DNA from 2 places in the Polaromonas sp. P3_A5 genome. Region 1 is predicted to be linked to the other one. Evidence: riboswitches for the same ligand, from Rfam matches in the RefSeq annotation. Region 1 holds a riboswitch; the other holds the start of a gene.

Region 1 (14,714 bases):
GGCCACACGATATTGGCCGAACGCTGGCAGCTGCTGGGCGGTGCTGCTGACATGACCGTGATGCAGGCCATGCACACCCCGGCGCTGCGCACCCCGCTGGAGGCCGTGTGGGCCGACGAGGTGCTGCCGGTATTTGACGCCGAGGGCACAGGCCCCGAGGCCCACGCCTACCTGGTGGAATTGCGCGACCGCCTGCTCAACCCGTTTCTGGAACACCGTCTGGCCGACATTGCCAAGGACCACGCGCAGAAGAAGCTGCGCCGCCTGGCACCCGTGCTAGAGCGCGCCGTGGCGCTGCAACTGCCCATCGCACAGACCCAGCTGCGCAATGCGTTAGCTGAAACCGGAAGCACCCTGGGCACTGGTGCCTGAACCACCGGCTGGTCACCTGCGTTTGATGACATGCTGCGGCGCAACATCCGACGCCGCGAGCCCTCATGCCAGGGGCCAGTCCCTCAGCGCCCGGGCGTGGAACGGAAATTCGCCGCAATTGCGCCTCCGGGGTTACGATGCGTAAACCATTCACTCCGTCGGTGGTTCCATGGTGGCACTTGCCGCACAATTCGATTCGCCCCGCCGGCTGCATCAAAGAGCCAGCGACCGGCCGCAGGACTGGCTTGGCACAACGCCCCTGCTGGACCTGGACGACACCAAGCTGCGCCTGAAGGCTCGCTCGATTGTCCAGCTGTGCCGCACCGACCGGGACAAGGCACTGGCTATCTATCGCTTCGTCAAGCGCCTGCCTTATACCAAGCGGATCAAGCTGCAGTACCCGACCGCCCGCGACGTACTTGAGGCGCGCGGAGGCGACGGTGACGACAAGGTGACGCTGCTGATCGCGCTGATGCGCTCCGCCGGCATCCCGGCCCGTGTGCGCTACATGGAGATGCGCGGCGAGATGCTTCGCGGCCTGATCCCGCGGGCCACGCCGGCGGCGCGGCCGCTGGCGGAGTTCTGGCTGGGCCGTTGGGTGCGCACCGACACCTACATCTTCGATGCCGAATACGTGGCTGCGGCGCTCGAACGCCTGAAAGCGAACGGCTGGGAGTGCGGCTGGGGTATCCACATCAATGCCCAGCTTCTGTGGGACGGAAAGAACGACGCCTTCCTCGGCGGTGTGCCTACCGAGCAGGACCCCATGCTCACGCGGCTTCTGTGCGTGGTGAGCGATCCTCTGGAACTGGTGTCGGCATCCCTCGGGGGCAGCGGGCTGCGTTACCGTCGATCACTGCGGGCCTTGCAATGGAATGCGCTGGCTCCGACCATGATTCGGGCCATTCGTGAGCTGCGGGCCGGCTCGCGTTTTTATTGAAATGACAGGCCCTAGCCCATCCGCCGCAGCAACTCCGGCACGGATGACACCAGCATCGCCACGCCGGAGCAGGTCAGCAGGCTCAGCACCAGTCTGCGAAAGGCCAGGTCGCTGATGCCCGTGTAAACACGCCCGCCCAGCCAGGCGCAAATGAGCGCAGCAGGCGCCACGATGGCCAGCATGGGCAGCGTTTCGCGCGTGACCAGGCCGGCGGCAACATAGCTGGCCATGGTGACGGTCAGCACGGCCAGATTGAAGTTCTGGATGACGGCGCGCTGGGCACTCTTTTCGTAGCCGCGCAGGGTGCACCACAGTGTCGGAATCACACCGCTGAAACCACCCAAGGCCCCCATGAAACCACCGGCAACGCCAATCGTGCCGTCGGCGACGCGGCCCCCATGGTGAATGCGCGGGAGCTTGCCCGAAAAAAGCATGGCCGGGCACCATAGCGCCAGCAGCATGCCGAGAAACAGCTTGAAGAGCTGGACGTCAAGTTGCGGCAACAACAGCAAACCCAGCGGGAGCCCCAGCAGGCCGCCGGCCAGAAACGGCAGCAGGCGCTTCCAGTCAGTTGTGCGGCTGACCGTAAAGGCCGCCATGACCTGGCCCGTCAGGCCGCCGAACACCGCCATGACAGCCGCCAGCTTCGGGTCTATAGCCCAGGCCCAGAAAGACATGGCGACAAGGCTGAAGCCAAAACCCGACAGGCCCTGGACAAACCCCGCTGCCGCCGCCCCCGCGACGATCAGGATGATGTGAGCGTCCAACTCAGGCGTAATCACTCACGGGCACGCAGCTGCAAAAAAGGTTGCGGTCGCCGTAAACGTTGTCGACGCGGCCCACCGGCGGCCAGTATTTGACCTGCTTGAGCGAGGCCAATGGGAAGGCGCCGGTTTCGCGGGAGTAAGGGCGGTCCCAGTCAGCGCCCATCAGGCTGGCCGCGGTGTGCGGCGCATGCTTGAGCGGGTTGTTGTCTTGCGGCCATTGGCCAGCTTCGATTTTTCGGATCTCTTCGCGGATGGCGATCATCGCGTCGATGAAACGGTCCAGCTCGGCCAGGGTTTCGCTTTCGGTCGGCTCGACCATCAGGGTGCCGGGCACAGGGAAGCTCAATGTGGGCGCGTGAAAGCCGTAGTCCATCAGGCGCTTGGCCACGTCTTCGGCGGTGACGCCGCTGGTTTCCTTGAGCGGGCGCAGATCGAGAATGCATTCATGCGCGACATGGCCATTCTCGCTGGCGTATAGCGTGGGGTAGTGGTCCTTGAGGCGCGAGCTGATGTAGTTGGCGCTCAGGATGGCGACTTCAGTCGCCTGCGTCAACCCTTCTGGTCCCATCATGCGGCAGTACATCCAGCTGATGGGCAACACCGCTGCGTTACCCAGGGGGGCCGCAGAAACCGCCCCCACGCCGTTGACGGGAATGCCGGCCGTGGCATGGCCGGGCAGGTAAGGCACCAGGTCAGCCACCACGCACACCGGGCCAACGCCCGGGCCGCCGCCGCCGTGCGGGATGCAAAAGGTTTTGTGCAGGTTCAGGTGGCTCACGTCGCCGCCGAACTCGCCCGGCGCGGCCACGCCCACCAGTGCGTTCATGTTGGCGCCGTCCACGTAAACGCGTCCGCCGTGGCTGTGCACCATGGCGCAGAGCTCTTTTACCTGGGTTTCGAACACGCCATGCGTGCTGGGGTAGGTGATCATCACGCAGGCGAGGTTGGCGCTGTGCTGTTCGCACTTGGCCTTGAGGTCGGCCATGTCGACATTGCCCAGCGCGTCGCAGGCGGTCACGACGACGGTCATGCCCACCATCTGGGCGCTGGCCGGGTTGGTGCCGTGAGCCGACGAAGGGATCAGGCAGATGTTGCGATGACCCTGGCCTTTGGCTTCATGAAAGGCCTTGATGACCAGCAGGCCCGCGTACTCGCCTTGCGAGCCGGCGTTAGGCTGCAGGCTGATGCCTGCATAACCCGTGGCTTGGCACAGCCAGTCGCGCAACTGCTTGTCGAGTTCCGCATAGCCCTGCAGCTGGTCTGCGGGTGCGAAGGGGTGAATGTTGGCGAACTCCGGCCAGGTGATGGGAATCATCTCGCTGGTGGCATTGAGCTTCATGGTGCAGCTGCCCAGCGGAATCATGCTGCGGTCCAGTGCGAGATCTTTGTCGCTCAGCATGCGGATGTAGCGCAGCATGCCGGTTTCGGAGTGGTGGGTGTTGAACACCGGGTGCGACAGGAAGGCGCTGGTGCGGCGCAGGCCGGCGGGGATCAGCGACTCGATGCCCTTTTCGAAAGCGCTGACCACGGGTACGGTCTGGCCGGGCCTGGCGAAGAAGGACCAGAGCAGTTCGATGTCCTTGCGGCTGGTGGTCTCGTCCAGCGACACGCCCAGGTGATTATTCAAGCGAAAACGCAGGTTGGCGCCCGCCGAACGTGCGCGGTCAGCTATCAAATTGGTAGCGTCACCCGTCTTCACCGTGACGGAATCGAAGGCGCCTGTGTTGGTGATTTCATAGCCCAGCTCTTTGAGACCCTGCACGAAGATGGCCGTATAGGCCGCCACACGCTCGGCGATGCGCTTGAGGCCTTGCGGGCCGTGGTAGACCGCGTACATGCTGGCGATGACGGCTGGCAGCACCTGCGCGGTGCAGATGTTGGAGGTGGCTTTCTCGCGGCGGATGTGTTGCTCACGGGTTTGCAGCGCCAGGCGGTAGGTCGGGTTGCCGTGGCTGTCGATGGTCACGCCGACCAGGCGGCCGGGCAGCGAGCGCTTGAATTCGTCGCGGCAGGCAAGGTAAGCCGCGTGCGGCCCCCCGTTGCCCATGGGCATGCCGAAGCGCTGGGTGTTGCCGAGCACGATGTCGGCATCCCATTCACCGGGCGGGGCCAGCAGCGTGAGCGCCAGCAGGTCGGCCGCAACGCAGAGGGCTGCGCCATCGACATGCGCCTGGCCGGCCAGCGGGCGCAGGTCATGGATGCTGCCTGTGGTGGCGGGGTATTGCGCCAGCACGCCGAAGTAATTGCCTTCGGCCATCAGTTGCGGCACCGTGACGGCTGCCGTGCTGACCTTCACCTCGATGCCCAAGGGCTTTGCGCGGGTCTGGATCACCTCAATTGTTTGCGGGTGGCAGTCGCCTGCGACGATGAAGACATTGCTTTTGCTTTTCACGCTGCGCTTGGCCAGGGTCATGGCTTCGGCGGCGGCGGTGGCTTCGTCGAGCATGGAGGCGTTGGCGATCGGCATGCCGGTCAGGTCGCAGACCATGGTCTGGAAGTTGATCAGCGCTTCCATGCGGCCCTGCGAAATCTCAGCCTGGTAGGGCGTGTAGGCCGTGTACCAGGCGGGGTTCTCGAGGATGTTGCGCAGGATCACGCCCGGCGTGTAGGTGCCGTAGTAGCCTTGGCCAATGAAGTTCTTGAACACCTGGTTCTTGGCCGCGATGGCTTTGAGCTGCTTGAGCGCGGCCGCCTCCGTGACGGGGGCCGGGATGGCCATGGCGGTGCTGCGTGCAATCGAGCGTGGAACAATGCCTTCCACCAGCGCGCGGCGCGAGGCCGAGCCCACGATGCTGAGCATGTGGACTTCGTCGGCGTCATCGATGCCGATGTGGCGGGCGATGAATTCGGCAGGGTTTTCAAGATCGCCCAAGGGCTTGGCGGATTGCATCAACATGTCGGGTCCCGTGTCAGGCTTGGCAGCCAGGAGTCAGAAAAAAGAATCGGTCAGAAAATCAGGCAGCGAAGGCGGTGTAGCGGGTTTCGTCCATCAGCGCGTCAAGCTGCGTTGGGTCGGACAGCTTGACTTTGAAAAACCAGCCGGCGCCCATCGGGTCGCTGTTAGCGAGAGATGGGTCGTCTCTTAGGGCTTCGTTGATTTCGGTGACTTCGCCACTCAAGGGCATATACACGTCGGCCGCGGCCTTGACGGATTCGACAACACCGGCGGTTTCTTTCTGGGCGAAGGTGGTGCCGACAGCCGGCAGGTCCACAAACACCACATCGCCCAGCGCATCCTGCGCATGCACGGTGATGCCGACGGTGGCGACGTTGCCTTCAATCTTGACCCATTCGTGGTCTTCGGTGTATTTGACGGTCATGAGGTTCTCCAGGGGTTGAGTGGGGTGAATAAAACGGGGAGCTTGATCTGGTGCTTAACCGCGGTAGTAGCGGGCGGGAACGAAAGGCATGGCGGCCACTTCCATGGGCACCGGCTTGCCGCGCACGATGGCGTTCACGCGTGTGCCCAGCGCAGCGAACTCAGGTTTGATGTAACCCATGGCGACGGGCTGGTTGATGGTGGGGCCCAACAAACCGCTGGTGACTTCGCCGATAGCCATGCCGTCGGTGCTTTGCAGTTCGGTGTGGTCGCGTACAGGGACGCGCTCCAGCGCCACCAGGCCGATACGCTTGCGGGTGAGTAGGGCGGGGTCTGCCAGTTGGGCCAGGATTTTGTCCGCACCCGGAAAGCCGCCGGCACGTGCGCCGCCGGTGCGGCGGATCTTTTGCATGGCCCAGTTGAGGTTGGCCTCCACCGGCGTGGTGGTGGTGTCAATGTCGTTGCCATAGAGGCACAGGCCCGCTTCCAGCCGCAGCGAATTGCGCGCGCCCAGGCCGATGGGTTTGACTTCAGGTTGCGCGAGCAGCGCGCGTGCGAGTGCGTCAGCTTGCGAAGCAGGCACCGAGACTTCAAAGCCATCTTCACCGGTGTAGCCGCTGCGGGTGATGAAGCAGTCGCAGCCGGCCACGCTGAAGCGGCCGCCGGTCATGAATACGAGTTTTTCGACACCGGGCGCCAGGCGCTGCAAGGCAGTGACGGCCTGTGGGCCCTGCAGCGCCATCAGCGCCATTTCCGGCATGGGGATGACTTCGCAGCGCGAGCCGATCTTTGCCTGGATGTGTGCAATGTCGCCGACCTTGCAGGCGCCGTTGACGATGACAAAGAGGTCGCCGCCGTTGGCGTAGTCGCGGTTGAAGAACATCAGGTCGTCGATGATGCCGCCGTCGTCGTTCAACAGCAGGCCGTAGCGCTGCTTGCCGGCGGGCAGGTCGATCACATCAACGGGTATCAGGGATTCCAGCGCGACTGCGGCATCAGCACCCACCAGGCGTAGCTGGCCCATGTGGGACACGTCAAAAAGGCCGGCAGCCTGGCGTGTGTGGTGGTGTTCCGCCATCAGGCCCGCGGGGTACTGCACCGGCATCGAATAGCCCGCAAAAGGCACCATGCGCGCGCCAAGCTCCACATGCAGGTCATGCAGGGGCGTTTTCAACAAGGTTTCGGGGGCGGCGGAAGAGGTGGACGAATCGGACAAGGCATTCTCCAGGGGGCAAACACGGTCATGGCAAGAACTTGTTCTCAATCCATGGGCTGCCCCTGCTGTCCACTTTACCTGAGAGATTCACCCGGCGATGCAGGCTTGCTCCTTCGGTGGGCTGCCCGTGAAAGGCGGCCTCTCTCCAGTAGGGAACGCCTTGCCGCGTGGTGCGCCGCAGGGCGGTTGCCAGTCCTTTTGCCTGAGCGTTCAGTGCTACTCAAGGGGGGTGCCCCCAGGGTGCTCGTGCGCCTTCGGCGGTTTTCGCGAGGAAAACTCTCTCCTGACACCGCTGAGTGTAACGGAAGCCGCTGTCGGCTCGATCAGGCGGCCTGGTGCTGCGGCAGCAGCATGGCGATGCGCTCGCTGATGGAGTCGGCGCGCTCGTGGCCCGCGATTTTTTCGATTTCCTCGATCATTTCGCGCGAGGCGCTGAGCATGGTCTCGCGGTCTTTGGCATTGCGCAGCGCTTCGCGAAAGCGCTCGGCCATCTCCGGGTTGCGCCGGGCGAACATGCGTTCGCAGATGTCGAACAGGAACATCCGGGTTGTGGCAAGCGAGCGCTTGCCTTCAAATTGATCGGCAGAGACCTGAATGGCCTGGGTGGTTTCGGGGCTGGGAAAGTTCTGTAACTGCGCCGGCGTGAGTGTTTGGGCGGGTGCAGGCGCAGGGTTTTTTGCCGGCGCGGACGTCTTGCCGGGATGGGCTTCCAGAAAGCCGTCGCGCAAAAGGCGCAGGGCAATGGCTTCGCCGTCGCCCTCAAACAGCGGGCGGAAGTCCTGGGCCGACTTGCTGCCGTCGGCCATCAGCAGCAGGGTGCGCTCGCGCTGGCCTAGCGTTCTCACGCCGGGCTTGAGCTCGGCACGGGCGCGGTCGGTTTTGTGGAGCTGCATGGATTTCATCCTGAAATGAAACCCCGAGCATGGCTGCTGAAAATGACAGCCTCGTGAATCCCGTCCGAAAAGCTATTTTGCGTAGACGAGATCCCGCAGAGCCAGCGACAGCTGCGGGACGTAAGTGACCACCATCAGGCAAGCCAGGATGACGAGCACAAAGGGGATCAGGTGGGTCACGATGCGGTCCAGCGATATCCTGGCGACGGTGCAGGCCGCGAACAGGTTCACGCCGAAAGGCGGTGTGATCATGCCCAGGGCAAGATTGACCACCATCACCAGCCCGAAGTGCACCGGATCGATGCCGAAATGCACAGCCACTGGCGCCAGGATGGGTGCCAGAACAATGATGGCGGCGCTGGTTTCAATGAACATGCCGATGATGAACAGCGCCGCGTTAACGCCGAGCAGGAAGAGGGCGGGCGATTGCAGCACTGCTTCCAGCCAATGGCCTATGGCGTCCGGCACGCCGGCCCGGGTGATCAGAAAGGCGAACAACCCGGCATTGGCGATGATGAACATGATCACGGCGCTGGAGAGCACCGATTTGCGCAGGATGACGTACAGGTCGGCCGGCTTGATTTCGCGGTAGATCACGGTGCCGACGACCAGCGCATAAAACACCGCCACCGCCGACGCCTCGGTCGGCGTGAAAATCCCGCCGTAAATGCCGCCCAGAATAATCACCGGCATCAGCAGCGCCCAGCTGGCCTGCCAGGTCGCCTTGCCAAAGCTCAGGCGGCCGTCGCCGTCGTGCTTGCCCCAGCCCTTCCAGCGGCAGTACAGGTGCACGAACAGCATCAGCGCGCAGCCGATCAAAAGCCCCGGGCCGAAGCCGGCGATGAAGAGTTCTCCGATCGAGACCTCGGCGCTCACGCCGTAAAGAATCATGGGGATGGATGGCGGAATGATCACGCCCAGTTCTGCGCTGGTGGCCTGCAGGGCTGCGGCGTAGGCGGTGGGGTAGCCGTGCTTGATGAGCGCCGGGATCAGGATGGCGCCTATGGCGAAAGTAGTGGCCACAGAAGAGCCCGACACGGCCGCAAAAATCATGCAGGTCAGCACGCAGGTCATGGGCAGGCCGCCCTGGACGCCGCCCACAATGCTTTTGGCGAACTCGACCAGGCGGCGCGAGATGCCGCCGGTTTCCATCAGGTTGCCGGCCAGGATGAAGAAGGGGATCGCGGCCAGCGGAAACTTGTTGATCGAGGAGAACATCTCCTTGACTGAAATCAGCATGTTGGCGTTGGACGCCTGGATACCGAAGATGGACGCCAGGCCGATGGAAACGGCCACGGAAACGGTGAGTGCAAAGCACAGCACCATGGTGGAAATCATTACCGCGGTCATACTTGGCCCCCACGCTTTTCACTTCGTGTAATGCGCGAGGCCTTGCAGGCCGCGGCTCGCGAGACGCTTCGCCTCTGTCGCCCGTCCAAGCCTGCGCAGGCAGGCTTGGAGCCGCGGGCTCCAGCCCCTCTGGGGCCGCGCCTGCGGCCCGGCAAAGCCGGTTCCGCGGCCCCTGCTTGAAGGTGAAATCCAGTTTTTGTTCTCATTGTGCGGTTTCCAATTCATTCCGCTGTGGGTCGATCAGGTTGCCGATGATGCCGATCACGCAGAACATGCCGCCGACAGGCATGGCCACATAGCCCCAAAACATGGAAATGGATTCAAGGCCGGCCATGGACTGCACACGCCCGCGAAGGGAATAGTCCCAGCCCCACCAGACGATGACTGCGACGAGGAACAGGGCGGCGAGGCAGACCAGCCAGTCCAGCACCCGCCGGATGCGAGGTGGGCTCCAGCGATAGAGCACATCCACGCTGACCATGGCGCCCTGGCGGAAAGCCGTGGGAATTCCCATAAAGACCATCCAGATCAGGCTGAGGCGGATCAGAATTTCACTCCACTCTGCAGGCTGCTCGAAGACAAAACGCGTCAGGATCTGGAACACGCCGAGCCCCGATGCGATGACCAGCATCACGCAGGCCACCAGCATGGAGAAGCCGGTGGTCCACCGTTCAAGTTGGAGAAATACTTGTTTCATGGATGCGCCGATACATGAGGAGAATTGAAAATTTCAATGAAAACGCCCGCAGACCAATGGTGGCGGGCGCAAGTAGCTACAAAAAAAGTAGCAAAATAGCTGCGGTACGGTTTACTTGTAGTTCCTGATCGCGTCGATGTTGGCTTTGCCGAACTGCTTTTCAAATTCGGCGTTGACTGGCGCCAGCGTTGCCACGAACTTCGCCTTGTCGACGTTTTCGATCACGGTCATGCCTTTGCTGCGCAGCTCGGCTACACCGTTGGCATCGTCCTGGTCCACGCGGGCCCGGTTCGCCTTGGTCGCTTCCTTGGCAGCGTCAATGAATGCCGTCTTGTCGCCAGCACTGAGCTTGTCGAAAGCTGCCTTGTTCATGACAAAAATACAGGGTGAATAAACGTGACCGGTCAGTGAAAGGTGCTTTTGCACCTGGTCGAACTTGGCGGACATGATCACAGACAGGGGATTTTCCTGGCCGTCGACCGTGCCTTGCTGCAGCGCCGTGAACACTTCGGGAAAGGCCATGGGCGTGGTGATGATGCCAAGGCCTTTGTAGGCGGCGATGTGCACCGGATTTTCCATGGTGCGCATCTTCAGTCCCTTCAGGTCCTCCGGAACTTTCACATCCCGCTTGCTGTTGGTCATGTGGCGAAAGCCGTTCTCGGCCCAGGCCAGCGCCTTAAAGCCCTTGGCATCGAATTTGGTCAGGAGATTCTGGCCGATGGGGCCGTCCAGCACGGCGCGTGCGTGCGCCTTGTCCCGGAACAGGAAGGGAACGTCGAGGATCTTGGTCTCGGGGACAAAGTTGGGTACGGGGCCGGTGGAGGAGAGGGCCAGCTCCTGGGTGCCCAGCTGCACGGCCTCGATGGATTCGCGTTCGCCGCCCAGGGCTCCGTTGTAGAAGGTCTGGACCCTGTAGCGGCCTGCTGTGCGTTTCTCGACTTCTTTGGCAAAGGTGTCGATGGCAATGCCCTGATGCGAATTCTGGGCCGTGGAAATGCTGATCTTCATGGTGGTCTGTGCATTTGCAGACGCCATGAATCCCGCTGCGAGCGTCATACCGATAATCAGTTTTGAAAGCTTCATGTTGTTTGTCTCCGTTGGGTGATCGGGCCGGGAATCCTGTGGACGACTGGGGCCGGTCCCGCATCAGGATTTTCCGACCATAAGCACACGCATTATTGCCGCGATGCACCAGCGGTTGTGCGCGGGTTTTCGCTTAAGTACGCCGCGATGATGCTTTCAAAATCACTGTCAGGCAGCAGGCCCAGCGACCGCGCGCGTGCTGCGTCGATATTGGCCGGCCAGTTGCCCACGATTCCTGCGATGACAGGGTCGTACACCCAGTCGATCAAATCCGCCGCATCTTTGCCGGCCACCCGGGCCAACGCCAGCGCCATTTCGCCGACCGTGGTCTTGAGGGCCGGCAGGTTGACGGCTGTGCGGGCACCCCATTCGGTGTCGCTGGCTTGCGCAGCGCGAATCAATCCCTCAACCGTACGGCCAGGTGACGCAAGAGCCACGGCCGTTTCGGGCGGCACAGGGCACTGCGCCCTGATCCCCGCCAGGGGTTCCCGGATCATGCCGCTGAGAAAGCTCGATGCCGCACCGTTGGGTTTTCCGGGCCGTACGCTCACGGTCATCAGGCGTACGTTGCGCCCGCGTATGAAACCCTTGCGCGCGTAATCAGCCACCAGTTGCTCGCCGATAAATTTCTGGATGCCGTAGCTGTTCTGTGGTGTGGGAAGCGTTCTGTCATCGATGACGGCCGGGAGTGGTTGCTCGGGTGAATTGCCAAACACTGCAAGCGAACTGGCGAATACGACGGTGGGCGATGTATTCAGGGCACGGCACGCCTGCAGCAGCGCACGCGTGGCGTCGACATTGCTGCGCATCCCAAGGTCGAAATCCGCTTCGCATTCACCGCTGACCGCCGCCGCCAGATGGAATATCAGCGTGTCTTTTTCTGTCACCACGAGTGCTTGCGGATGACCGTCTTCCAGCAGCCGGTTCAGATCGCCGGTGATGGTTCGAATGCGGTTGTCCGCGGCCAGCGCGGCCGGGGGCGCCACCCTGTCAACCAGTGTCACTGTCCGGATGGTTTGCGGTGCGCTGCCCGCAAGAGCCAATTGCCCCGCGTCCAGAAGTTGCCGGGCCAGCCTGGCCCCGAGAAATCCGGCGCCACCGGTGATGACGATATTCATGGGTATGTTGTCTCCATTTTTTGTAGGTTACTCGCCTGCATGCCCGCACCGATCCGGTTGCCTGCGGTATGTCAGGCAGTTTAGTTCGAAGGAGGAGTCGTTCCGTGCAGCCGCCAGATGGTGCTGACTTGGAAGATGCTCGGAGAAAAGTATCGTGCAACTCCGGCGGCACGGCTTCTGCTCCGACGTTCGAGCCGTTCAGGATTCGCCGCGGCGGCAGAGTCACTGATCGGGGCGCCAGGACGCCGCCAGTGATGAGCGGCTTGGCGCCAGAATAAAATGGGCCGCTGGTCCGAGCCCCGATCCTTCAGGCTGCTACCACGGGCTTCGGATTGGGTTTCGGCTTGCCCGGCACAGTTCCCAGCAGCCACAGATTCAGGCCTGCGTGCCGGCTGATGAGCAGCGCGGATACGACAGGACCAGCAATCCCGGCGACGAGTCCCAGCGTCATCAGGACATAGGTGTCCGTGATACCCAGTTTCCTGAAGGCGATACGGCTCGCAGCCGTAAAAAAAACATGCAGCAGGTAAATCGCAAATGAGAAGGATCCAATGTAGGCCAGGGGCGCGAAACTCCAGCCACTCCGCAAAAGAAGAAAGGCACTTGAGACACCGAGCGCCAGTGCGGCGACAGAACTTCCCTGCTCGGAAAATTGCGGAAAAAGCATGGCCCCGGTAGCGGCGCAAATAAATACGGCCGCTGCCACAAGCCGGGCCTTTGGCGTTCCGATGTCAAATCGTTTGCAGGCAAGCCCGGCCAGGAAAAAAGGCAGAAGGTAAACAGCGCCGCGGGCGGCGAAATAGTTGGGGGGGCTGAAGTAGTCAAACAGCACCGCGCTGAGCGCCCAGGCGACCGCAAATCCGGCCGCAGTAGAAAGTGCGTTGAGGTGTTCCAGCAGCAGAACGACCAGGAAGACAATAAAAAGCGCTTCAAGAAACCAGAAGTGCCCCACGGGCTCAATGTGCAACAGCCACCACTCGTTGACCGATGAGTTGGCGCCTGGCGTGAAGGCCTGCACGACGGCAAAAATAGTTCCCACCGTAATCAGGGGGAGCAGCAGCCGCCGGACCTTGCCTTTAATGAATTCAGCAGCATTGCCTTCATAGGGGCGAAATGCATACACATAGCCTGAGATGAAAGAGAAGAGCGGCATGCGGATATAGGCCAGCCCTTCATTGAACATCTGCAACCAGTGCCCCTCCGGAACCTTCAGGCCCACTGAGGGCGTATCCCCTACTACATGAAACAGAACCAGCAAGATGCAGGCGATGCCTCTTACCGTATCCACTTCCATGCTGCGCTTCATTTTCTTGCCGGTCATCAGCCTTGCGTTCCTCTTCTTGTTTCTTTGCTGTCTTGCTCACTGCAACTGCGTGCACAAATTATGTGCGCAGCGTAGCCAATAGCAGCCACGGCTGTGCGCCAAAAGAAAGCAAACTGTTGCAAGCCGTATCGTTTTGCGAAGCAACTGCCATCAAGCGCACAGCTGTTACGTAGTTGCAACCAATACGCGCGGGGTCTGACACCTCAATTGCATGCCTGCCACCCTACACTGAGTCGTCTTGTTCCTACATCAACTGTGCCGTCTTTGGTATTGCGACTTATACCAAGCTAGACGATTCTCAGTGGGCCCCTTCTGCCACGCCTGCACACGCAGGCAGGGGGCAGAACAAAACACAGGAAGTGATATCAAGGCATGAAATCTCACGCTCCGCTTTTTAGCGAAGATCCTGCGCACTATACGGCGCTGATAACGCAGGCTACGGCCATCACCCGGCATGCCGACCTGCTCGAATGGTTGCGCGGTGACGTCCAGTATTCCCTTCCACATGACATCCTGATGGTGGGCTGGGGCGACTTTCAGGAAGGTGCTATCCAGCACGACATTCTTTCTGAATTGCCTGGCGTACGTTCTTATGCAGACGGTACAGACGGCGTGCCCTTTTTGCTTGGCCGGCTTCATGACCACTGGGTGGCGGCCGGTGGGCAGCCCTGCCTCCTCAATTTCAGCCAGTTCGAATATTTGCTCGGCAATGCGAGCTTGCCGGGCTCCTTCACCCGTACCCTGGCGGGGATGCGCTCGGTGCTCGTTCACGCGATGCATGACGAAAGGGCGCACCAGGACTGTCTGTATGCGTTTTTCCGTGCAGATGAGATTCCCAGGGAGTCTGGGCTGAAGGCCATGAGGATGCTGATGCCTGCCATTGATAACGCGCTGCGGCAGATGGCGCTGTTGCCACAGCAGCACCCGCAAGCTGTCGTTACGGTGCGCAACGGAGCCGACGACGCGTCCGGCCTGAGCGAACGTGAAACGCAAATCATGGCCTGGGTCGCCATGGGAAAAACCAATGCCGAGATTGGAACCATCCTCAACATCAGTGGCTATACGGTGAAGAATCACATGCAGCGCATATTCCAGAAGCTCAACGTATTTAACCGGGCCCAGGCTGTCTCCAGGATTACGCGGGTGAGCTTGCATGGATGATGTCAACCCGCTCAATTCAGCCTCGGCATGGCTTAACCGGCGCGAACCCCGCTCCATGGGGTTGGGTCGAAGTCATCTTTTCACCGCAGTGGAGGCCGCGCTGGACCCTCTGGTTCTGGTGTTCTCGCTCTGGGGACTGGCTTTGTTCTTTGAAGGGTCGGTGCGTCCTGCCTATCTAATTTTGTCGGTCATCGTGTTTTCGCTGACGTTTCCCGGTACCTCCCAATTGCGTTTGCCCGTGTGGAAGGTGTTCTCGAAGATTGCATTTCACTGGATATGGATTGCCGGCTTGTTGTTGCTGACGGGTTTTGCCACCGAATATTTCTATAAATTTTCCATGACGGTATTGGTTAACTGGCTATGGGTCGCGCCGGTTGCCCAGGCGGGTGCGCATGTGGCTCTGCGTGCTGCCGCTCCGCAGTTGCTGAAATTGCAGGGGGCGGTTCGGGGTGCTGTCATCGTCGGTATGAACGA
Region 2 (14,714 bases), 1.3 Mb from region 1:
AGGCCCAGCGCCGGGAACAGCGCGCGCGGCGCGAGGTTGCCCGAGTTCGAGGTTGGCGTGGTGTGCGCGATTTTCTTGCCGATCAGGTCCTTCGGTTCCCTGTACGGGCTGTCGATGCGGGTGATCAGAATCAGTTTGTAGGAGTTGCGCAGGCCCGTGGCCTTGTTGCCCGGAACGCCAAACGGCGCCGGCTGGCCGGCGGTGACCAACTGCGCAGCCAGGCCGGGGTTGACCTGTGCCAGCTGGACCTTGCCGGCCGAGATACCTTCAATCAGCTCTTTTTCACCGAGGATGTCGATGTTGCTGGTCTTGTCCATCGATTCGCCTTGCGCGTTTTGCAGGTCGATGTTTCCGCAGCGTGACAGGTGGCTGAAGTAGTCGCCCCACAAGGCCATGGTTTCGCTCTTGCCATAGGTCTTGGGCATGGCCACGACCATTTTTTCGCGAGGGCCGGAATATTTTTCGGGCGCGGGCGCGGGGGTGGCGGCCGCTGCTTTTGCCTTGCGTGCAGGCTTCGCCTCGTCGGTCTGGGCTGTTGCCGAACCCAGGGCGCAGGCGGCGCTGGCCAATATTGCTGCATGGCGCAGATAAAACTTCATGTTGATCACTCCAGTTGTCTATGAAAAAACCGATACGCAGGAATGCAGGTTTGTATGCCGCTGGCTATACACAAACCGCGCTCCCAACCCAATCAGTGTGCATGACGGCGCGTCAAAACGAACTTTTTGTTACATTCGAATGAATACCTTCGTGACATAAATCAGCGTATCTGCTTCAGAGGCTGTTGTTTTTTCATTGAAAAGACGGCCCTGGCAACCTGTAAGCGCCTGGGAGGCGGCCAATACTGCGCCTCAGGATGCCCGTGCTGTGCGACAGGGGGGTGAAGGCCTCAAGCGGCGAGGGAGGCGTCGATTTTCCCGAGCAGCCATTGCAGACCGGCCAGGTGTTGCTGGTCATGGCTGCACAGGTAATGCACCAGGCTGCGCAACGTGAGGGCGCCGTAACCTTCGAATTCCGCCGTGCGGCCCAGTTGTTCGGGCGTGATGCCCGACAGCATGGCCATCGTCCGGGTGCGTGCTGCCCGAAACGCCGCGAAGACTTCCTGCGCATCAGCAGCCGCGTAGTCGCGTTCCTTTTCCAGTACATAGCCGTCCAGTGATTCCAGCACGGGATTGGTTTCCGACAAGGTGCGCTGAAATCGCACGTGGTAGCCGTCGATCTCGATGTCCCGCACGTGGCAGATCTGCGCGAGGGCCGTGAAGTGTTCGCTCGGAATGCCTTCCCACGACGGCGGCGTCCAACCCTTGTGGCTTTCAGGAATCGCATCGTAAAACTGTTCCAGATGGCGCGGAAAATCCGCCATGGCCTGGAGCGTTGCGGGGTTCAGGGGCAGGGCACTGCTCATCAGCCGGCCTTGCGCAGCGAAGGCCACAGCACCGCCTGCGCCACGATCACGTTCTCGCCATTAAAGGTCGCCGCCGGCGAGCCGTAAAGCTCGTAACCCAGCGCCAGCGCCTCGCTCACGCGGCGGCAAAAGCTCGCGTCATCAGGGCCGGTAAGGAGCCTGTAGGTGGGAAGACCGTCGGGGGGCGTGGTGGCGGGTGATGTCATGGCGGCAAGCGGCTGATGAACGGAGGGCGATATTACCGTTTCCGCCCACCTGCTGCAGGACGCCGTGCTTCAGACCCCCTTTTCAGGCCTTGCTCAGGCCTTCGCCATCCCCGGCAATGCCATCACACGCCCCGGTGCCGGCATCCCGGTAAACGCAAAGTCGACTTCCGGCACGCGCCCGCTCACGATGTCCGCAATCGCCGCGCCCGAGCCGCAGGCATGCGTCCAGCCCAGTGTGCCGTGGCCCGTGTTGAGAAAGACATTGGAGGCCTTGCTTTTGCCGATGTAAGGCACATTGCTCGGCGTGGCCGGCCGCAGGCCTGTCCAGAACTGCGCGCCCTCGCCGTCCGTCATGTCGGGAAAGAGCTGCTTCACACGGCGCACGATGGCGTTGCAGCGCACCAGGTTCAGCTCGGTGTTGTAGCCGTTGAGCTCGGCCGTGCCGGCAATGCGCAAGCGGTTGCCAAAACGCGAGAACACCAGCTTGTACTCGTCATCCGTCAGGCTGACCTGGTACGACGCCGCCTCGTTGATCACGGGCAGTGTGACCGAATAACCCTTGGCCGGGTAGATGCGCAGGCTTTGCCCCAGCACCTTGGCCCACTGCGCGCTGAAGGCGCCCAGGCACATCACATACGCGTCGGCTTTCAGCATCTCGACCTTGCCGCCGGCCTCGCCGCTGCCCATCGCCACCTGCACGCCGTTCAGCTGCCCCTCTGCAGCGTCCAGGCCCAGCACCGTGGTGTTGTACAAAAATTTCACACCGGCCTGCTCGCAGCGCGCCGCCAGCGCGGCGGTAAACGCGCGGGCGTCACCCGATTCATCGCTGGGTGTCATGCTGCCGCCCACGATGCTGCCGCGGCATTGCGCCAGCGCGGGCTCAATCGCCACACACTCGTCGGCCGTCTTCATGTCGAGTTCGCAGCCGTGCTCGCGCATGATGCGCGCGGGCTCCTGCGCCGCATCGTACTCGGCCTGGCTGGTGTAGAAGTGCAGGATGCCCTTGGTCTGCGCGTTGTACAGCAGGCCCAGCTCGGCGCGCAGTTTTTGCAGCGCGCCGCGGCTGTACATGCCCAGGTTCACGATCTGCTTGATGTTTTGTGCCGTGCGCGCGGGCGTGCAGTTGCGCAAAAACTCCAGCCCCCACAGCCACTGGTTCACATCGGCGCGCAGCCTGAAGAGCAGCGGTGCGTCTTCACGCGCCAGCCATTGCAGCACTTTCAGCGGCGCGCCCGGGTTGGCCCAGGGCTCCGCGTGGCTCACCGATATTTGCCCGCCGTTGGCAAAGCTGGTTTCCATCGCGGCCGCGTTGCGGCGCTCCACCACCGTGACTTCATGGCCGCGTTGCGCCAAATACCAGGCCGTGGTGATCCCCGTGACACCCGCACCCAAAACCATGACTTTCATGGCGATTCCTTTTCATTCAAGCAGAACATTGCAGTAGCGCAAGCGCCGTGCCAGGGGTTGCTGTTGAATCGGAAGAATCGTGGCAACCGCCAAGCCATCACATGCTTGCGGCCGCTTCCACTGTCCTTGTTACCTGAGAGATTCAGCCGTTGCTTGGGGCTTCGGCTTTGCTCCTTCGGTGCGCTGCACCTTGCGTGCGGCGTCTCTCCAGACGGCTGTGTGTTCCGGGCAGTACGGGACCTGAGCGATTATGGAAGTTTGCGCCTTCGGTGGCTGCCTTTGGGGCAGCGCTCTCCTGCTTGAACGGGTTTGAATTTACCACCGAAGCCTGTTTTGCCAAGCGTGAATGCGGCGTTCAGTACAGGTCTAGCGGGTTGATTCAGCGGCTTAATAGTAGGAAGCAGGGAGGCTCAGCCTTCGCTGGCCGCCTGCACAAACGCGGCTTTGGCATCGGTATAGGCCTCGCGGTCACCCGGGTGCCTGGCCGCCAGTTCCGCCTTGAGCGCGGCATAGCGCGCCGCCAGCGCCGGGTCCGAACGCAGGGCGTCGCGAAAACGCAGGCGCTGCGCCCACACCTCGCCGCCGTGAACCACCAGGTGCAGATGATGCGTGCGCCGCCCTTCTGTCCAGCGCATCAGCCATTTACGGTCGGTCAGCGAGGCATTGAATTCAGCGGAGGTCGTGTAACCGTTGGCGCACAGCGGCGCCAGAAGCGCCTCGGCCGCCGCCATGGATTCCACACCGGCCAGCATGTCGATCACCGGTTTGGCCGCCAGGCCGGGCACGGCTGTGCTGCCGATGTGCTGGATGTCGATCAGGCGGGCCGGCAGCTGAGGGGAGAGCGCAAGCAGGCGGTCCCGCTCAGCCACAAACTGCTGGGGCCAGGCTGGGTTGTAGGCCTGCAAGACCACTTCCTCGTGGATAGCGGCAAGCAGCGATTCCTGGTCAGTCATGCGCGTGACGGCTGGCAGGTTGTTGTGCAGGGGCAAAAAACGCTGTGCGACACGCCAGAATCCTTTGCGGGGCTATTTTTGGGGCGGTTTTAAGCATGAAAAAGGCCATTTGCCCAATCAGTGATTGCGCGAGCAGCTATCAAAACAATAGCAACCAGAAATCCCCACGGCTGCGAATGGGGCGGTCTGCATTTCATTTACCTGAGCGCCAGCACAGCTTTGCGCGCCTGCGTCAGCCGCTCTTCCAGGTAGGCGCCATAAAAGTCGACAGACGCCAGGCCAACCAGCCGTTCCGCCAGGTCTTGCCCGGCCGGGCCCAGAAACAGCACCGTGGGGGTGAAACCGGCTTTCCATGCCGCGACTTGCGCGGCGGCTGTCGTCACCTGGCCGTCAAAGCCGGTCAGCGGTGTCGTGCGGTCGCTGATGTTGAGCTGCCAGGCGTGCAGGCTGCCGTCTCGTTGCCCTGGCAGCAGGTAGTTGCGCCGTACCAGCTCGCAGAATGGGCAGCCGGGCAGGCTGACCAGCAGCACCAGCGGCTCATTTTTAAGGGCGGCGATTCCAGCGGCAGCCGGCAAAGAGGCCGGCACAGGCAAGGCCGTGTCTTTGGCCAGCGCAAGCTGGGGCACGGCCAGCCCGGCTGCCAGCGCGGCTGTGAACTGGCGGCGGGCCACCTGGCTCATTCAGCGCTTTCCAGCAAAATCTTCGTCAGCGCAGCCGGTTCGCTGATCATGGGGTCATGGCCGGTTTTGATTTCGACCACGCGCGAATTCGGCAGCCATGCACCGTCCCAGAACTTTGCGTCCTTCACGCGCAGCCGGCTGGGTTCAATCGTGGCCAATGCGGGCTCGGTGCAATTCACAAAAGTGCGCGGCACGGCGGCTACGCGCTGCATATCAAAGTGCAGCGGTGCCTGGTAGGTGTTGCCGGGGTGCGGCGTCTGCCGGCGCTTGACCCATTCGCGGTCGGCATCGTGCAGGCCGAACACCTCCGGGTCGGGCGCCGGAAAGCTGAAGCTGGGTGAAGCCTGCGCCGCCGCCATGCGCTGCTGCTGCGTGGCGCTGGCCTGCGTGCTGCTCCAGCTCTCGCCGGGCTTGGGCACCACCGCATCCACATACACCAGGTGCTTGATGCGGTCGGGCATGCGGTCAGTGACAGCCGTGCCGATCATGCCGGCATAGGAATGCACCGCGAGCGTCACCTCGTGCAACTCTTCCGCCTCAATCAGGTTGATCACGTCGTTGATGTGCGTGTCGAGGTTGATCGTGGGTGAAAGCAAATGGGCGCGTTCGCCCAGGCCGGTCAGTGTCGGCGTGAACACCTTGTGGTGGTCCAGCTGCAGCGCCTGCGCCACCCGCCGCCAGCACCAGCCGCCGTGCCAGGCGCCGTGCACCAGAACAAAATTGTGTTTCATCGCTTTACCTCCGTGTGTTTCTTCAGGCAAATTCTTCGCCAAACAGCAGCGACCAGGCATTGCGGTACGCGACCTGATGCCGGACATTCTCCGGCAGCTGCTGCAGGAAATAGCGGTGCTTCTGGTCATAGGACACCATGCGGTCCATCCGGTCTCCGCCCAGATCTAGCGCCGACAGAAAGCGTTTCGGATGGGCGACTATCAAGTCGCGCCATTCACGGGCCAGCCCGCCGTCGCTGCCCCAGACGCGCGCATGCCGCTGGTTGCTCAGGGGATAGATTGAAGCGGAGTCGCCGAAAGCCGTGTCGAAATGCAGGTTGGCGAAGCGCCGTATCAGGCCGTCCACATACGCCGCGTTGTAACGCGTGGCCCGCTCGATGTAGCGGATTTGCGCCAGATGGCACCAGACCACTTTGGCCCTGGGGTACTGCGCCAGCATGGCCTCCAGCGGCGTCAGCAAGTCGTCCTCGATTTCATAGTGGATCTGGAAAGCGACGCCGGTTCTTTCGCTCAGCGCGAAGACGCGGTGGCCTACGGGGCCGTCAATGGGGATCTGGACATCGCGGTCGTCCCCCATGCCGTGTTTGACCTGCCGTGGCGACGGGTAGTGGCGAAACTCATACTCGCCCAGGCACATGATTTGCCGTTTCTCGATGGCCGCCTCCTGGCCGTCCATGAATTCGGTGGGCGCCTCCGTCAGCGCCGGCGGCTGGCCGCCGTTCCCCACGGGGATAAAACGGTCCGGATAGGCTGAAACCAGTTTCTCCGACAGGGCGTTGAAGCGCACGCCCTTTTTAAACTCGCCCTGGCCTATGTCCGCCGACAGAGCCATCAGGCCAATGTTGAGCCCGTCCATGTTCTTCGCCACGAAATCGATGTCCAGCTTGCCGGGGTTGCAGGAGCTCTCGATGTCCACATAAGGCAGCTCGCCTGCCGCAAGGATTTTCTTCAGGCGCTGCGCATACCCGGCTTTCAGCACCCCGAAGTCGGCCATGGCCTGGGCATGACCCAGCCCGGGCAAGGCGGCGCCAAGGGGCAGGCCCAGCATGGTGGTGATCATGCGGCGTCGAATCATCATGCGAAGCGTTCTCCTGTGTGGGTGAATGCCGGGCAGGCTTGCCCGCCGGTCAAATCGTCTTGCCGTCCTTCAACTCGGACAGTTTCGTTTCGGAATAGTTCAGCAGCTCGCGCAGCACTTCATCCGTGTGCTGACCCAGCAGCGGCGGCGGTAAATCGGTCCGCACCGGTGTTGCGCTCATGCGGATGGGGCTGGAGACCAGTTTCAAATCATCCTTCACCGGGTGCTTCCACTCCGTCACCATCTTGCGCGCCTCAATCTGCGGGTCGGCAAACACCTCTGCCAGGCTGTTGATCGCACCGCACGGCACTTTTGCCGCCTCCAGCGCTCCCAGCCAGTCGGCCTTGCTGCGCGTCTTCATCACGGCTTCCAGGATCGGCACCAGCTGGCCGCGGTTCTGCACGCGGTCGCGGTTCTTCGCAAAAAGCTGGTTGGTCGCCAGCTCCGGAATGTTGGCCACCGCACAGAACTTCGCATACTGCGAGTCATTGCCCACCGCGAGGATTAAGTGATCTTTGCTGCCATCCGCGGCCGGGGCCACTTCAAACACCTGGTAAGGCACGATGTTCTGGTGCGCATTGCCCGCCCGGCCCGGCGCCTTGCCGCTCACCAGATAGTTTGCGCCCAGGTTGGCCAGCATGGCCACCTGCGTATCCAGCAGCGCCATGTCCACCTGCTGGCCCTCGCCGGTTTTCTCGGCATGGCGCAGCGCGGCGAGTATTGCCACCGTCGCATACATGCCCGTCATCAAATCCGCCACCGCCACTCCCACCTTCTGCGGCCCGCCCCCCAGGTCGTCACGCTCGCCGGTCACGCTCATCAACCCGCCCATGCCCTGGATCGCATAGTCATACCCCGCGCGGTCGGCATAAGGCCCGTTCTGGCCAAAGCCCGTGACCGAGCAGTACACGAGGCGCGGGTTAATGGCCTTCAGCGACGCATAGTCCAGCCCATAACGCGCCATGTCCCCAACCTTGAAGTTCTCCACAAACACATCGCAATGCGCAGCCAGCTCACGCACCAGCGCCTGGCCCGCAGGCTGTGCGATGTCGCAGGTGACGGAGCGCTTGTTACGGTTGGTCCCCAGGTAATAAGCCGCCTCGGTGTCCGCACCCTGCGCATCCTTCAAAAACGGCGGCCCCCAGGTGCGGGTGTCGTCACCCGTGCCGGGGCGTTCAATCTTGATGACGTCGGCCCCCAGGTCGGCGAGTGTCTGCGTACACCAGGGGCCCGCGAGTACGCGGGAGAGGTCGAGGATGCGGATGCCGGATAGGGAGTTCATGTCGCCATTTTGCACTTTGCTTGGGGCTACGCTGATCGCAGGACGCCGGGATATGAGCAGCTTTTCAATGCCGTAAAGCCCTCCGATTGGAGGATGGGCCGAACTGCTTGCCTAGGCTAAGCTGCCATAGTCAAACTGCCAACGGCTCGCTAGAAGAAGCGCGCGCGGCCACAACTCAGGAGTTGCCATGAAAAGAAACTGGGAAACTATTCGCGAGCTTCTATCCAAAGTAGAGGAGTGCAGTCTCCCTACGGAAATGGTTCAGCTTTCCCAATTCCCGGAAGAACGTGCGTCAGAAATCTCATACCACATGAGCCTTCTTATAGAAGCGGGTCTTGTTAACGGCCAGATGGTGAAAACGATGGGCCCAGAAGTGAAAGACTTTTTTGGTCAGAGGCTTACCTGGGAAGGGCATGAGTTTCTGGATTCGATTAGAAGTGACACAGTGTGGGCAAAGACGAAAAAGCTGTTTACGGAGCAAGGTGTGTCCATGACATTTGAACTCGTGAAGTCCGTGGCGAAAGATGCAGCCGCAGCGCTGATGAAAGGTGCACTCGGGGGCTGATGGCTGCGTACCGAAAATATGCAACGCCACGTTTGTATTTCGGTCGATTTAGGCATTAAAAATCATATGTGTATTGGAGTGAATCGATGGCACTCGTTTTTCAGTATGGCTCGAACATGTGTAGCGCTCGCCTTAATAGCCCGGATAGATTAGCTGGTGACGCGAAAGTAATCTGTATTGCTCAGTCCGTAGATCTTTTCGAGTTTGCATTCACTGTATTCAGCAAAACAAATAATTGCGCGGCCGCTGACATTGCTTCAAGCGAGAGCGGCCAATGCATATTTGGCGTGCTCTATGAGATTCCTGATTTTCTTATCTCCCGAGAGTCTGCGAAGACGCTCAACAGGCGATCAATGGATGCAATAGAAGGCGAGGGTACCAACTACATTCGTCAGGCAATCCAGCTGCAAAAAGTTGATGGATCGAAGGTCGAGGCGTTGACTTACGTTGTCAAAGACCGTAAGTCCGATATAAAAACCTCAAGGAAATACGTCCAGCACATCTTAGAGGGCATGAAGGAACACAACATTCCAGAAGAGTACCGCAGATACGTGGTGTCCCAGGTAATTGCAAACAATCCAGATTTAGCTCAAGAGTTTTGAATCGCAGCCGTAGACCTAGGAGTTACCAATGGCTCAAGCCGAAGAAAAACTTACAGCGATCGTCGACCAACTAAAGAGAGGCGTAGCGCCGCCCAAAGAGTCGGTGCGGGCTTTCTTACTTTGGTTTGGTGCGGAGCGGCGCGGATATCGCGTCGTCCGTCTTATTCGCAACGCTCTTAGGCGGCATGGCCTGACAACATCGCCGGACTTTGAATGGGCCTATATCGACGGCCAGGTGGCGTTTGTGAAGGCACCTCTCGAGGTTCAAGGTCCACAGGGAGTAGCAGACGACTCCGCATCAGATCCTACTTACAGGATTCGCAGTCTGGCGTCAGCAAACCGGGCTCCGATCAGTGTTACGCCTGATTCCTCAGTGCAGCAGATAACGACGTTGATGATGACTAATGACTTCTCGCAGCTTCCTGTGATGACTGGACCACGAGATGTCAAGGGCGTGGTCAGTTGGAAGACGATTGGGATGAGGTTAGCGCTTAAGAAGCCCATCGCCACTGCTAAGGATTGCATGGAAGAGCCTAGGATACTTAGCGCGGCTGAGCCATTGTTTTCTGCGATATATGTCGTGGCTGCGAACGATTACGTTCTTGTTCAAGCTCACGATAAGACTATCTGCGGAATCGTTACAGCGAGCGATTTGAATGAGCAGTTTCGCCTGCTCGCCGAGCCCTTCTTGCTTGTAGGTGAGATCGAGAACGGAGTTCGACGATTGCTGCATGGCAAATTTACGCAGGTTGAGCTTATAGCTGCTAAAGCACCAGGTGACGATGGCCGTCAAATTGATACTCCAGCAGATCTGACATTTGGCGAATATATCCGGCTTGTTGAGAGCGATAAAAATTGGAAAAAACTCAAAATCGAAATTGACAGAGTAACTTTCGTCGCGCACCTCAATCGCGTGAGAGACATTAGGAATGACGTCATGCACTTTGATCCTGATGGCTTAGAAGACGACGATCTGAGGTTTCTACGCGAGTTCGCTCACTTCTTAAAGCGCTTAAGAGATGTTGGCGTTACTTAATGGGAGGATCACTTGTTCAATCTACAAGCACGGCCTAGGACTTGCCATGATGAAGAAGACTCTTCCAGCCGCTAGCCCTGATGCATATGTGACTGCCCTGTCCGGCTGGCAGCGTGCCACCGTCGAGCAACTACGGGCCGCCGTCCTGGGCGGCGTCGCGCTGGATGAAGTCATCAAGTGGGGCCACCTGGTCTATTTGTCGAACGGGCCGGTGCTGTTGATCCGCGCTGAAGAAACCCGCGTGCTGTTCGGCTTCTGGCGGGGTCAACGCCTTCGCGAGATAGACCCGTTGTTAAAACCCGGCGGCAAGTACGAAATGGCGACGAGAGAGTTTCATGAGGGTGAGGAGGTCAACGTCACCTTGTCGGGCCGTCTTGTCAAAGAAGCGGTACGGCTTAACAAGATGCTCGGCGACCCCACCAAGCTCTAATAACGCTCTGGACTCCAAGAATGCAACCACGCTACGAAGAGAAGACTTTCGAGAGTTACTTCAATAACGAGCTTGACCGGAGGGCGGTGGTTTACTTCCCATTTGGTCAGGTTCAAGAGGGCGGAATGGGTGCAGACGCTTCAGGTTTCTCTCGAAATCGATGGCTTTGGCGGCGCCTGGGGCACCCGTTCTTCTTTCGTCCGCCGTTTGGAGGTGTGGACCTACGCGACATCGCCGACGAAATGGAGCATCACCTGGGGCAAGAGATTCGGAACATCCCTCGTATCAAGGCAAACCTCCTATTTCAGTACAAGAGACCGGAGCTAATTACTACTAAGCTTGGTTCTGAATGGAGTCACTGGAATCAGAAATATTTCAGGTACGACGTTTACAAAGAGCAGCAGGCCTTGCTTGAGCACATCGATGCAAAGTTCGGTTCCCAAGCACTCATTCTCTATGCTTCGCCGGCATTGGTGGACGTCAACGATCTGGTTGATGCCAAGATTAACGGATGTCTTATTGAAAACACGAATTTCAGAAAAGCCTCAGAGCTGACTGGACATCACAGAAACACATATACCAAGGCCGGAACTCATTCAATCGCGTGTAGTGAGCCAGAACGACTTGAGTCGTTTGATTTGCTGAAGAATCTGGAACAACTCGAAGATCTGCAAGCCTCGAAAAACGAAGAGTTTATGGTTCGATTTGCAAAAAGTGTCCGAGTCGCTGCCGGGGAGAGCGCCTTCCTTGGAGGCGCATACAGGCGCGAGCTTCAAAACTATGTAGAGCTAGATACGGAAAGATATCGATTGTTTTTCTCTCTGATTTCAATGAGTATCTTTAGGGACCTCAGTGGCGTCCAATGGGTGTTGGCTGTAAACGATCGATGACATACCTCTACGCGTAACGCTACTGAAAGCTGCCACCCCGCGGCGTTAGCAGCGCATGGCTCAACTCCAATATTGGGAAGCAAAGTGGAACATGTATGCGTTTTGCTTTGCCCGGTTCCCGGCAAGAGACCCCTAGGCCTCACCAGCAACGTCAATACGTCTTGTACGGCAAAAACTTCCCCGATAACACCACATTCACCCGGTCCCCTTTGGGATCCGGCTGCCTCACGATGTCCATGCTGAAGTCAATCGCGCTCATGATGCCGTCGCCGAATTCTTCGTGGATCAGTTCCTTGATCGTGGTGCCGTAGACGCTCACGATTTCGTACCAGCGGTAGATCAGCGGGTCGGTGGGTACGGGTGTTGTTAGTGAGCCTTTGTACGGCACGACTTGTAGCCATTTTTGTTCTTCGGTTGTCAGGCCAAAAATCTTGCCAATCACTTTGGCCTGTTTGGCGTCAAAGGTCATCTGGCCCAGGCAGCCGGCGGTAACCCATTCCTTGCTGAGGCCGACCTTCTTCGCGACGGACTCCCAGGTGATGCCTTTGCTGACTTTGACGGTGATGATTTTTTCGGTGATGTCGTTGCGGTTCATGGTTTGCTCCTGTATGTGAGATGGGTGAAGTGAAAAGCGGGAATGGTCAATGCGCCTTGGCGCGGGTGACGAGGAAATCGACGATGTGGTTGCGCAGGTCGTAGTAACCGGGCAGGTGGTGCAGGCCGGCGCGGGTGCGTTCCCGGGGCAATGGGTTGATGACTTCTTCGGCGATGCGGCCGGGTGCGTAGACGCCGTCGTTGTCGGTGCCGTTGCTCATCAAGAGGATGCGGTCTGCCAGCAGGATGGCTTCGTCTACATCGTGGGTGATCATGAAAACCGTTTGCTGTGTCTCGCGCACGATGGCCATGAGTTCGTCCTGGATGGTGCCGCGTGTCAGGGCATCGAGTGCGCCGAAGGGCTCGTCGAGCAGCAGCATCTTGGGCTGGATGGCAAAGGCGCGGGCGATGCCTACGCGTTGCTTCATGCCGCCTGAGAGCTGCGACGGTTTTTTGTCGATGGCGGGTGTGAGGCCTACCATGGCGACGAACTTTTCCACATGCGCATTGACTTGTGCCGATGTCCAGTCGGCCCAGCGTGACACCACCGCAAACGCGATGTTCTTGCGCACGGTGAGCCAGGGCATGAGGGCGTGGCTCTGGAACACCACGCCGCGCTCCAGGCTGGGGCCGCCGATCTCGCGGTTTTCCATGAAGATGTGGCCGGCGGTGGCGCTGTCGAGTCCGGCCAGCACATTGAGGATGGTGGTCTTGCCGCAGCCTGAGTGGCCGATGATGCAGACGAACTCGCCCTTGCTGATGCTAAAAGACACATCGGCAAATACCGGCCGGGCGGGCGTAAAGGCTTTGCTCAGGCCTTCGATCTTGAGGAATCCCTGCTGCATGTTGTGTTCTTTCATTGGCGTGGCGACAGGGGCGCGCGCAATAGGCTCACTCCACATAAGTGACGACCTTCTGTAGTTGAGCGAAGGCCAGGTCCAGCAGCATGCCGACGATACCGATGACCAGGATGGCGAAGATCACGTTGGTGAGTGAGAGGTTGTTCCACTCGTTCCAGACGAAGTAGCCGATGCCGGTGCCGCCCACCAGCATTTCGGCCGCCACGATCACCAGCCAGGCGATGCCCATGGAGATGCGCATGCCGGTCAGGATGGTGGGCGCCGCCGCCGGCAGGATGACCTGGAAGGCCTTGCGCAGGGGGCTCACTTCGAGCGTGCTGGCCACGTTGAGCCATTCACGTTTGACTGAAGCCACACCGAAGGCGGTGTTGATCAGCATGGGCCATACCGAGCAGATGAAGATCACAAAGATGCCCGAGATCGATGAGTCCTTGATGGTGTAGAGCGCCAGCGGCATCCACGCCAGCGGCGAGATGGGTTTGAGCACCTGGATGAAAGGGTCAAACGCCCGGCGCAGCAGCGGCGACATGCCGATCACAAAACCCAGTGGCACGGCCACCGCACACGCCAACAGAAAGCCCAGGCCCACGCGCGCCAGCGAATGGCCGAGCTGGATCAGGATGCCCTTGTCGTTGGGGCCGTTGTCATACAGCGGGTTGGACACCTGCTTCCAGATGGCCGTACCCATCTGGCCCAGCGTCGGGAAGCCGGTGGTCTTGGTGCTGCCTGGGTCTTTGCCCATCATCTTCTGGTACTCGATCTGCTCGGCGCTCAGGCCCGCCGTGCTGGCTGCCGGCGTACCGGATGCGGGCAGCGTGGCCACGTACCAAATGCCCAGAAAGGCGAAAAAGATAAGCAGCGAGACCAGGCCCGCCTTCAAATTTAAGGATTTCATGGCGCAGCAGGAAGTGAGTGAGCATGGAGCTCCAAGGAAAACCAAGCAGGGGCCGCGGAACCGGCTTTGCCGGGCCGCAGGCGCAGCGGCCCCCTCGGGGGGCAGGGAACTACACGAAGTGAGTGACCGTGGGGGCTCATAGCTTGTTGATGCTGAAGCTTTTTACGTACTCATCCGGCTTGGCAGGGTCAAACTCCTTGCCCATCACCTTGAATTTTTTGTAAGCGCCTTCAGGCGGCTTGAATCCCGCCAGTGCCATCTGCTTTTTGGCATCCGTGAGCATGAAAACTTTCTCAGCGATCTGTTTGTAATTGACTTCACCCTTCACATAGCCCCAGCGCTTCATCTGCGTGAGCATCCATACCGCCATGCTCTGCCACGGCACAGGGTCAAAGTTGGCGCGGTCCGGCACGTTGCGGATATTGCCCAGACCGTCGGCGAACTTGCCTGTGAGCACCTGCTGCAGCACGGCCTCGGGCTGGTTGAGGTATTGCGTAGGCGCGATCACCTTGGCGATCAGGTCGCGGTCTTTCGGCTGGCTGGCCATGAAGGATGCGCCCAGCACGGCGCGGTACAGCGCGGCAAAGGTGTTGGGGTTCTGCTTGATGAACTCGTCGCTGACGCCAAAAGCGCAGCAGGGGTGGCCGTCCCAGATTTCCTTGGAGAGGATGTGGATGAAACCGACCTCGTCGTACACCGCGCGCTGGTTGAAAGGATCCGGGCCGAGGAAGCCGTCGATGTTGCCGGCGCGCAGGTTGGCCACCATCTCGGGCGGCGGCACAACCCGCAGCTGTACGTCGGTGTCGGGGTTCAGGCCGTTCTCCGCGAGGTAGTAGCGCAACAGGAAGTTGTGCATGCTGTACTCGAAGGGGATGGCGAACTTGAAGCCCTTCCAGTTCTTCGGGTCGCGGTTGTTCTTGTGCTTCACATGCAGCGTGATGGCCTGGCCATTGGTGTTCTGGATGCTGGCCACATTCATGTTGACCTGGTTGGAACCGAGGCCCATGGTCATTGCCAGCGGCATGGGTGACAGGAAGTGGGAGGCGTCATGCTCCTTGTTGATCATCTTGTCGCGTATCAGCGCCCAGCCGGCGGTTTTG

The links. Region 1 has a riboswitch for glycine ahead of gcvT (glycine cleavage system aminomethyltransferase GcvT). Riboswitches for the same ligand answer to the same signal wherever they lie in the genome.
Region 2: it holds a riboswitch for glycine, as region 1 does, so the genes downstream of both, AC1DU8_RS00130 (D-amino acid dehydrogenase) here and gcvT (glycine cleavage system aminomethyltransferase GcvT) in region 1, are expected to answer to the same signal.

The regions. Positions count from the first base shown of each region.
Region 1 covers NZ_JBFUGF010000001.1:1,282,179-1,296,892, forward strand. The annotation lists gene AC1DU8_RS06215 (mannitol dehydrogenase family protein) at 1-372, shown strand, start outside; gene AC1DU8_RS06220 (transglutaminase-like domain-containing protein) at 545-1,312, shown strand; gene AC1DU8_RS06225 (sulfite exporter TauE/SafE family protein) at 1,324-2,079, opposite strand; gene gcvP (aminomethyl-transferring glycine dehydrogenase) at 2,081-4,975, opposite strand; gene gcvH (glycine cleavage system protein GcvH) at 5,034-5,399, opposite strand; gene gcvT (glycine cleavage system aminomethyltransferase GcvT) at 5,454-6,614, opposite strand; glycine riboswitch at 6,670-6,773, opposite strand; glycine riboswitch at 6,795-6,910, opposite strand; gene AC1DU8_RS06245 (hypothetical protein) at 6,938-7,507, opposite strand; gene AC1DU8_RS06250 (TRAP transporter large permease) at 7,580-8,857, opposite strand; gene AC1DU8_RS06255 (TRAP transporter small permease) at 9,060-9,554, opposite strand; gene AC1DU8_RS06260 (TRAP transporter substrate-binding protein) at 9,666-10,637, opposite strand; gene denD (D-erythronate dehydrogenase) at 10,730-11,755, opposite strand; gene AC1DU8_RS06270 (acyltransferase family protein) at 12,063-13,076, opposite strand; gene epsA (XrtB/PEP-CTERM-associated transcriptional regulator EpsA) at 13,452-14,240, shown strand; gene AC1DU8_RS06280 (undecaprenyl-phosphate glucose phosphotransferase) at 14,233-14,714, shown strand, end outside.
Region 2 covers NZ_JBFUGF010000001.1:17,672-32,385, forward strand. The annotation lists gene phnD (phosphate/phosphite/phosphonate ABC transporter substrate-binding protein) at 1-599, opposite strand, end outside; gene AC1DU8_RS00120 (DinB family protein) at 890-1,405, opposite strand; gene AC1DU8_RS00125 (DUF1737 domain-containing protein) at 1,405-1,611, opposite strand; gene AC1DU8_RS00130 (D-amino acid dehydrogenase) at 1,705-3,018, opposite strand; glycine riboswitch at 3,238-3,326, opposite strand; gene AC1DU8_RS00135 (GrpB family protein) at 3,429-3,971, opposite strand; gene AC1DU8_RS00140 (thioredoxin domain-containing protein) at 4,169-4,651, opposite strand; gene AC1DU8_RS00145 (alpha/beta fold hydrolase) at 4,648-5,382, opposite strand; gene AC1DU8_RS00150 (amidohydrolase family protein) at 5,405-6,460, opposite strand; gene AC1DU8_RS00155 (CaiB/BaiF CoA transferase family protein) at 6,510-7,742, opposite strand; gene AC1DU8_RS00160 (DUF2513 domain-containing protein) at 7,930-8,307, shown strand; gene AC1DU8_RS00165 (gamma-glutamylcyclotransferase family protein) at 8,394-8,909, shown strand; gene AC1DU8_RS00170 (CBS domain-containing protein) at 8,938-9,945, shown strand; gene AC1DU8_RS00175 (DUF1801 domain-containing protein) at 9,995-10,375, shown strand; gene AC1DU8_RS00180 (hypothetical protein) at 10,396-11,265, shown strand; gene cynS (cyanase) at 11,417-11,860, opposite strand; gene AC1DU8_RS00190 (ABC transporter ATP-binding protein) at 11,907-12,719, opposite strand; gene ntrB (nitrate ABC transporter permease) at 12,751-13,614, opposite strand; gene AC1DU8_RS00200 (CmpA/NrtA family ABC transporter substrate-binding protein) at 13,751-14,714, opposite strand, start outside.